DNA from 2 places in the Enterobacter sp. genome. Region 1 is predicted to be linked to the other one. Evidence: predicted binding sites of a transcription regulator. Region 1 holds the regulator's gene; the other holds the start of a gene.
What was found. Region 1 encodes PhoB, which activates phosphate uptake and scavenging genes when phosphate is short. Its sites were predicted from a motif close to CTGTCATAAAACTGNCNNAT; they were not measured.
Positions count from the first base shown of each region.

Region 2: a site for PhoB is predicted at 2,430-2,449, ahead of uvrB (excinuclease ABC subunit UvrB). Genes of this name have one in related genera too.

Region 1 is NZ_CDRQYH010000025.1:31,122-35,614, reverse strand. Features, by position in the region: gene brnQ (branched-chain amino acid transporter carrier protein BrnQ) at 1-989, opposite strand, end outside; gene phoR (phosphate regulon sensor histidine kinase PhoR) at 1,399-2,694, opposite strand; gene phoB (phosphate response regulator transcription factor PhoB) at 2,716-3,405, opposite strand; gene sbcD (exonuclease subunit SbcD) at 3,593-4,493, shown strand, end outside.
Region 2 is NZ_CDRQYH010000004.1:15,107-19,599, reverse strand. Features, by position in the region: gene yvcK (uridine diphosphate-N-acetylglucosamine-binding protein YvcK) at 1-90, shown strand, start outside; gene uvrB (excinuclease ABC subunit UvrB) at 183-2,198, opposite strand; gene ACWYRJ_RS02275 (ABC transporter ATP-binding protein) at 2,951-3,673, shown strand; gene bioD (dethiobiotin synthase) at 3,636-4,337, opposite strand; gene bioC (malonyl-ACP O-methyltransferase BioC) at 4,330-4,493, opposite strand, start outside.

The DNA.
Region 1 (4,493 bases):
TTAGACACCGCCATGGAGAAGATACCGAGGATAAACACCAGGGTGCGGTAAGAAAGCGGCAGATACTGTGCAAAGAACTCTGCGCAGGCGCAGGTCAGGCCAACCGCGGTAACCAGACAGGCCAGGAAGATCAGCGCTGCCAGCAGCATACTGCCCGCACCGCCGAAGGTGTGCTGCACGTAGGCGTGCAGGATAGCCGCACCGTTGGCGTTCTGTTCAACCAGCATGGCGCTATCGGAACCCAGACGGAACAGCGCCAGATACAGCAGGGTCAGCCCCACACCGGCCATCAGGCCAGCCCAGATGGTGTAGCGGGTCAGCAGACGCGCTTCGGTCACACCGCGGGAACGCGCGGCGTTAACGATAACGATACCAAACACCATCGCGCCTAGCGTATCCATCGTCAGGTAGCCGTTCACGAAGCCGTTAGAGAACGCGGCATTTTTATAGGCGTCCATCGCGTCGCTAATCGGGCCGGCGGGCCAGACGATGGCCGCTACCGCCAGAACAATCAGCGCCACAATTTTCAGCGGAGCCAGGAAGTTACCCACGGTATCCAGCAGCTTGCCCGGATAGAGGGAAACCAGAATCACGATCGCGAAGTAGATCAGGCTGTAGATAAACAGCGGCATCGCGCCGTCACCGGTCAGGGGAGCAATACCCACTTCGAAGGACACGGTTGCCGTACGCGGGGTCGCAAACAGCGGGCCAACGGCGAGATAGCAGACGGTTGCCAGCAGAACGCCCGCCACTTTGCCAATCGGGGTGCTGAGGCTATCCACACCGCCGCCGACTTTCGCCAGCGCGATGACGGTCAGCACCGGCAGACCCACGGCAGTAATCAGGAAACCAAACGCGGCGGTCCAGACGTGTTCACCCGCCTGTAAGCCAACCATTGGAGGGAAAATGATGTTGCCTGCGCCAACGAACAGCGCAAATGTCATAAAGCCCAGCGCGATGATGTCACGCGATTTTAAGTGATGGGTCATAAAACCTTACTGCCTGTGGATGTGGTGTTGAAAACATTGAGATTTTCGATATCCCTCACGGGACGATACAGCCGAAAATTTGCTCAATTTCAGCGGGAAATGCTCCCGTCCTGGCGTGGAGAAGAATAGTTTTTCGATTTACCACGCAAATACAGTCGGTCTAACAGTATCTGGGGCGCAATTTAAACGCTTATAACGTTTAAAGGCAAGGTGGGATCGTAAAACCAGAACAATATGCCAGCATGAAAATACGCACCAGCATAATACGCTGTTTATAAGAAAAACCCATGGCTAATCATGCGAACAAAAAACAGCCAGCCGTATAAAATTCATCCGCGTTTCGCTTGACTGCAAAGCAAACGGGCCAGCGATGGCTGACCCGTGGAAAGGTAAAATGACACGCCCGCCGTCAGGCGGTCTTTTTGGCAATTAATCGTTCCGGAATAACGAAACTGAAGCGGGTTCCTTTACCCAGGGTACTCTGAATATCGAGACGGCTTTCATGGTGATTGACCGCGTGTTTCACAATTGCCAGCCCCAGGCCGCTTCCGCCTGTCTGGCGGGATCGCGCTTTATCCACACGGTAAAAGCGCTCGGTCAGACGCGGAATATGCTCCGGCGCAATCCCCGGCCCGTTGTCCTCCACGCTAAACTCGGCCCCCGTTGGGGTATGGTGCCAGCGCACCACGATATCCGTCCCCTCCGGCGTATGATTCACCGCGTTATACACCAGGTTGGAAATGGCGCTGCGCAGCTCATCTTCGCTGCCCAGCACCTTCAGCGTGTTGTCGACGTCAAAGGTCAGGTGATGCTTTTTGTGGCTTAACGTCTGCGCTTCACGCTCCACGACCCGCAGCATCATCGGGACATCAATGGTGTCATTCAGCGCGAGCGTTGGCGCCGCTTCAATCTTCGAGAGCGTCAGCAGCTGCTTCACCAGCCCTTCCATCCGGTGCGTTTGCTCACGCATGGTGTGGAGCGCTTTTTCACGCGGCGCACCTTCCAGCGTTTGCTCCTGCATCATCTCCAGGTAGCCCTGCAGCACGGTCAACGGGGTTCGCAGTTCGTGGCTGACGTTGGCGAAGAAGTTGCGACGCGCCCCTTCCAGCTGGTGCATCTGGGTAACATCGCGCGCCACCATCAGCCACTGCTTATCGCTGTAGGGCATCACGCGTATTTCCAGATGGCGGCCATTATTGAGCTTAAGATTGTGCGGACGGGTGAAATCACGCTTTTTCAGATACAGCGTGAACTCGGGATAACGCAGAAGGTTGAGGATATTCTGGCCATTGTCATCCGGCCAGCGCAGGCCCAGCAGCTGCTGCGCCAGGCCGTTACACCAGAAGATCGTCCCTTCTTCGGTGGTCAGGATCACGGCATCCGGCAGCGACTCTGCACCGCTGCGAAAACGCTTAATCAGGCTTCCCAGCTCGCGGCGACGCTTTTTATTACGCATCTGCATTTGATGCAGACCGTAAAGCAGCGGCTCCCAGCTGCCGCTTCCCGGCGGCGGCGTCATGCTTCGGTCAACCCACAGCCACCAGGAGAGGCGCAGCAGGTTCCAGAAATGCCAGATGAGCAGCCCGGTGACCGACGCCAACAGAAACCACGGCAGGTGTCCAAGAAAGGCCCCCAGAATGAAGGCCGGAATACAGCATAAGATCAGTTCAAAGACGAGCCTTTTCCATGACAGACGTTCCAGCACGCGTCACACTCCTGTCATTGTTCAGAAACGGGTAGAAAAACGATAACCCGTGCCGCGGACCGTCTGCACCATGCGATCGTGGCCGCTCAGTTCCAGCGCTTTTCGCAGGCGGCGGATATGTACGTCAACTGTCCGGTCTTCGACATACACGTTAGTTCCCCAGACGTTATTCAGCAACTGCTCGCGGCTGTAAACGCGTTCCGGGTGGGTCATAAAGAAGTGCAGGAGTTTAAATTCGGTAGGCCCCATGTCGAGGGGATTCTCACCGGTCATCACGCGGTGAGAAGTAGGATCAAGGCTCAGCCCCTGCATTTCGATCACCTCTTCCACCGCCATCGGTGAAATACGGCGCATCACGGCTTTAATGCGAGCCACCAGCTCTTTTGGGGAGAACGGTTTAGTAATGTAATCGTCCGCACCGGTCTCCAGACCGCGCACGCGATCCTCTTCTTCTCCGCGCGCCGTGAGCATCACAACCGGGATATCGCGGGTCAGCGCTTCACGCTTCAGGTGTTTGATAAACTGCAGTCCGGAGCCGCCGGGCAACATCCAGTCCAGCAGAATCAGATCGGGCCAGGGTTCATTCAGCTGGTTCACTGCGCTGTCATAATCTTCCGCTTCAACCGGCTGGAAGCCGTTTTGCTCGAGCACGAAGCACACCATTTCACGAATTGGAGCTTCATCTTCTACGACCAGAATACGTCTCGCCATACTTTGCCCTGTCTTATCTTATTTACGTTACAAGTTTGTAATTCGGCGCCATTATGCGTCAGATTTATGACAGATTTATGAAAAACAGTACCACTATAAATGGCAAACTGTTGTTTTATTACAGCGGTTATTTTCCCTTCTCTGAACGTTTATAATCCTGCTTTCTCTTTTTTGCCACGGATCAGCTATGCGCATACTACACACCTCGGACTGGCATCTGGGTCAAAATTTTTACAGCAAAAGCCGTGCGGCTGAACATGAAGCGTTCCTGAACTGGCTGCTGGAAACGGCCCGGACGCATGAGGTGGACGCGATTATCGTGGCGGGAGATATTTTTGATACCGGCTCGCCGCCGAGCTACGCGCGCGAGCTGTACAACCGCTTCGTGGTGAATTTACAGCAAACAGGGTGTCATCTGGTGATTGTCGCCGGCAACCACGATTCCGTCGCAACGCTGAATGAATCCCGCGACATCCTGGCGTTTCTCAATACCACCGTCGTCGCCAGCGCCGGGCACGCCCCGCAGATCCTGAAAAAACGCGACGGGTCGCCGGGGGCGGTGCTGTGTCCGATACCGTTTTTACGTCCGCGCGACATCGTGCAAAGCCAGGCGGGGCTGTCGGGTGCGGAAAAGCAGCAGCATTTATTACAGGCCATCACCGACTATTACCACCAGCAGCACGCCGAAGCCTGTGCACTGCGGGGTGACCAGCCGATTCCGGTGATTGCAACCGGGCATCTCACCACGGTCGGGGCCAGTAAAAGTGACGCCGTGCGTGACATCTATATCGGCACGCTGGATGCCTTTCCGGCGCAAAACTTCCCGCCAGCCGACTACATCGCGCTAGGCCACATCCACCGCGCTCAGGTCATCGGCGGCTGCGAGCATATCCGCTACTGTGGCTCACCTGTTTCGCTCAGCTTCGACGAAACGGGCAAAGCCAAATCCGTGCATCTGGTGAGTTTTAGCGAGGGCAAACTCAGCGCCGTCGAGACGCTGGAGGTGCCCGTCACCCAGCCGCTGGCGGTGCTGAAGGGCGATCTCGACGCCATTTCCACCCAGTTGGAGCAGTGGCGCGGCGTCGAGC
Region 2 (4,493 bases), on a different contig from region 1:
GAGCCGCTGGAGGCCTCAGACATCAAGTATCGCCATGACCGCCATCTGCTGCGCGAGGCGCTGGAGAAGGCGATTCAGGCGCTGGGCTGACAAAAAATCCCGGTGGCGCTGCGCTTAGCGGAGCGACAAAAGGCGCGAATCCCGCAGGCCCGGTAAGCGCAGCGCCACCGGGCAAAACTAACCTATGATGCCGCGATAAACAGATCCCGCAGCTGATGAAGCTGGTCGCGGATCTGCGCCGCCTCTTCGAACTCCAGGTTCTGCGCGTGCTGCATCATCTGCCCTTCCAGCTCGTGGATTTTCTGCTGCAGCGCTTTCGGCGTCAGCACGACGGTATCTTCTTCCACCACTGAACGCGCCTTGCCGCGGCCTTTCGCTTTGGTTTTGGCAATGTTCTGACCCAGCGCCAGAATATCCACCACCTTCTTGTTCAGCCCCTGCGGCGTAATGCCGTGTTCTTCGTTGTAGCGCTGCTGTTTCTCGCGGCGTCGTTCCGTCTCGCCAATCGCTTTCGCCATCGACGGGGTAATTTTGTCACCGTACAGAATCGCTTTACCGTTGACGTTACGCGCGGCGCGGCCAATAGTCTGGATCAGCGAACGCTCGGAACGCAGGAAACCCTCTTTGTCCGCATCCAGAATCGCCACCAGCGAGACTTCCGGCATGTCCAGACCTTCTCGCAGCAGGTTGATCCCCACCAGCACGTCAAACTCGCCCAGACGCAGATCGCGGATAATCTCCATGCGCTCCACGGTGTCGATATCCGAATGCAGATAACGCACCTTCTCGCCGTGCTCTTCGAGATACTCGGTGAGGTCTTCCGCCATACGCTTGGTGAGCGTGGTCACCAGCACGCGCTCGTTAATGGCGGAACGGGCGCGGATCTCAGAGAGCAGGTCGTCCACCTGCGTCGCCACCGGACGCACCTCGATAATCGGGTCCAGCAATCCAGTCGGACGCACAACCTGGTCCACCACCTCATCGCCGGATTTTTCCAGCTCGTAGTTGCCCGGCGTGGCCGAGACGTAGATGGTTTGCGGCGCCAGAGCCTCAAATTCTTCAAACTTCATCGGACGGTTATCCAGCGCTGACGGCAGGCGGAAGCCGTACTCCACCAGCGTCTCTTTGCGCGCCCGGTCGCCGCGGTACATCCCGCCGATCTGCGGGATCGTGACGTGGGATTCGTCGATCACCAGCAGACCGTCGGCCGGAAGGTAATCAAACAGCGTCGGCGGCGGCTCGCCGGGCCCGCGTCCGGAGAGGAAGCGCGAGTAGTTTTCGATGCCGGAGCAGTAGCCCAGCTCGTTCATCATCTCAAGGTCAAACTGGGTACGCTGGCTCAGGCGCTGCTCTTCGAGCAGCTTATTGTTCGCCAGCAGAACCTTACGGCGTTCCGCCAGCTCCACTTTGATCTCTTCCATCGCCTGTACGATACGCTCGCGCGGCGTCACGTAGTGCGTTTTCGGGTAGATGGTGAAGCGCTGGATCACTGACTCAACGTGTCCGGTCAGCGGGTCGAAGAGCGACAGGCGCTCGACCTCCTCGTCAAACAGCTCGACGCGCAGCGCCATATCGTCCGATTCTGCCGGGAAGATGTCGATCACTTCGCCGCGCACGCGGAAGGTGCCGCGCTGGAAGGCCTGATCGTTGCGGGTGTACTGCAGCTCCGCCAGACGACGCAAAATCGCACGCTGGTCGATGATCATCCCCTGCGTCAGGTGCAGCATCATCTTGAGATAGAGATCCGGATCGCCCAGACCGTAGATCGCGGAAACCGAGGCGACGACCACCACATCACGACGCTCAAGAAGCGCCTTTGTGGCCGACAGTCGCATCTGCTCGATGTGTTCGTTCACCGAGGCATCCTTCTCGATGAAGGTGTCAGAGCTCGGCACATAGGCTTCAGGCTGGTAGTAATCGTAGTAGGAGACGAAATACTCCACCGCGTTTTCCGGGAAGAACTCTTTCATTTCGCCGTATAGCTGCGCCGCCAGGGTTTTATTGGGTGCCAGCACCATCGTTGGGCGCTGGAGATCCGCAATCACGTTGGCGATGGTGAACGTTTTACCCGAGCCGGTTACCCCCAGCAGCGTCTGGTGCGCCAGCCCATCTTCCAGCCCCTCTTCCAGACGACGGATCGCCTCAGGCTGATCGCCTGATGGACGGAAAGCAGAATTCAATTTGAACGGTTTACTCATGGGCGACAACCTGATGACGTTATAAGCGGCAGGTGTGTAATTTTACTCCTTGTTGCCAGGAATGCCAGTAAAAAACACTGGATGAAAAACCAGTAGCATGTCAGGATATTTAGCATAGCGCCTGAATGATTAGCGCGATAGCGGCCAAAATTTGGACAGTGGCAACATAAAACACCAGTCAGGTCAGGTTATCCCCAGAACTTTTTCTTTTTTAACATTTGTCAAGCCAGGTAATGATAGTTTTATGGCAACCGGTGACACTTTCATGACGGGAATTGCTTTTATCTAAGCAATTAAAAAATAAACGATATTTTCTAAAGCCGCGTTTCGCGTCAATTTGGGCGAAAGCCGCGTCTTCTCTCGCTTATCGCGTGTTTTCTAACTCTAATGCACATGGTTATCCACAGGAATAGTGGATAACTGCTTCCAGCCCATACAGACTGGCGCTCTGCAAATTCCCGAATTTTCCCACGAGACGGCGACAAAAAATTTTTATAGCTATTTTTTGCTGATTAACAGTTGCGTCATTCATAACCAACCGATGGGATCTTGCTCACATTTTCATCATTTCGGGTTCTGCACCACAACTCATCACCGGCGGCACCGTCAATGTGCAATCCGGTTTTTTATAAACCGCTTTCCGGTGACTTATTCCTAAAAAAGTCGCTTTTTTAATCACTTTCCGCTTTATGGCAGGGGTTTTGCAGAATCAACAGCGAGCCTCACCTACACACATTTTTAAGGAGAGAAAGATGTTGAGTCTGCGTGCTGTGAATCAGTTTTACGGAAGTCAACATACGCTATGGAATGTGGATTTAGATTTTCCGCAAGGGATGTGTACAGGCGTCGTTGGCCTGCCGGGCATGGGGAAAACCACCCTAATGAATTGCATCGCCGGGAAGGTGCCTGTCGAAAGCGGCAGCATCATCTGGTATGAGGCGGGCGCGCCGCCGCGTGATTTGCTAAACCCGCCGCCAGAACAGCGTTCCGGCCCGGAGATTGGCTATGTCTCGCAGGACAGGCGGATCTTCTCCCAGCTAACGATTGAGGAGAACCTGCATATCGCCATGCGCGCGACGGGGAAACCTAACCCGAACGCAAAAAATGACGTTTACGACCTGTTTCCGGCGCTCTATGGGGTGCGACAAACCCGTGCCAACACGCTCTCTCCGGACGACCAGTATCAGCTGGCGCTGGCTAATGCGCTGGTGAACCGTCCACAACTGCTGATCCTCGATGAGCCCCTGCACGGCGCGGGGCACAGCTTCGCCCAGAAGCTGGGACAGCTGCTGGTGCGCTTAAACCGGGAGTTAGGCATGACGGTGCTGTTAGCGGAGCAGCAGCTGTCGTTTATCCGCCGGGTGGCTGACCGTTTCTGTATGCTCTATCGCGGGCGTAACGTGGCGCAGGGCCACGTTAACGAACTGGATGAAGAGCTTATTGCTCACTGGATGTCGCGGGAAGCAAGACGCTGAGATCGAGATAACGCCCGGTTTCGGCATTTTCCGCGCCGTCAGCAAGCCAGGGGATTTCCCCGAGGCACGGCGCGGGAAGGACGCGCCTGAGCGTCGCCAGATACTCCTGATGGCGTTTACCCGGCGCAACCACGTCGTTGGCTATCCAGCCCGCCAGACGCAGTCCGGCCTGCTGTATGGCCTGCGCGGTCAACATGGCGTGATTGATGCAGCCCAGCTTGACGCCGACGACCAGAATGACCGGAAGCTGCTCGGACTTCACCCAGTCGGCAAACGTCTGCGTGTCCGAAAGCGGCGTAAACCAGCCGCCAGCCCCTTCAACCAGCACCCAGTCGGCCTGATTTTCCAGCGTCCGCAATCCGTCGGACAGCACGGCGAAATCAATCGGACGACCTTCATCGGCGCTGATAATGTGCGGCGAGGTCGGCTCGGCAAAGGTGTACGGATTCACCGCGGAATAGGCGAGTTCACGCGTGCTGTTACGCTGGAGCGCCAGCGCGTCGGTGTTGCGTAACCCTTCCGCCGTCATCTCGCTGCCGGACGCCACTGGCTTATATCCGGCAGTGTTTTTCCCGAGCAGCCGTGCCGCCTGCAGCAGCGCCGAGCTGGCCACCGTTTTACCCACTTCTGTGTCCGTGCCGGTGACAAAATAACGTTCAGTCACGTTCGATAATCCCATGAAAAAGTTGATAGGAGAGCGGGAATTGATCCCGCTGCTGCGGCCAGGCCAGCTCAAGGCGCTGCAGCTGACCGCGGGTGAGCGGTTTTTTCTCGCGTCCGGTATGCAGGTGCGTGGCGCCTATGCCCTTCAGCGAACGCA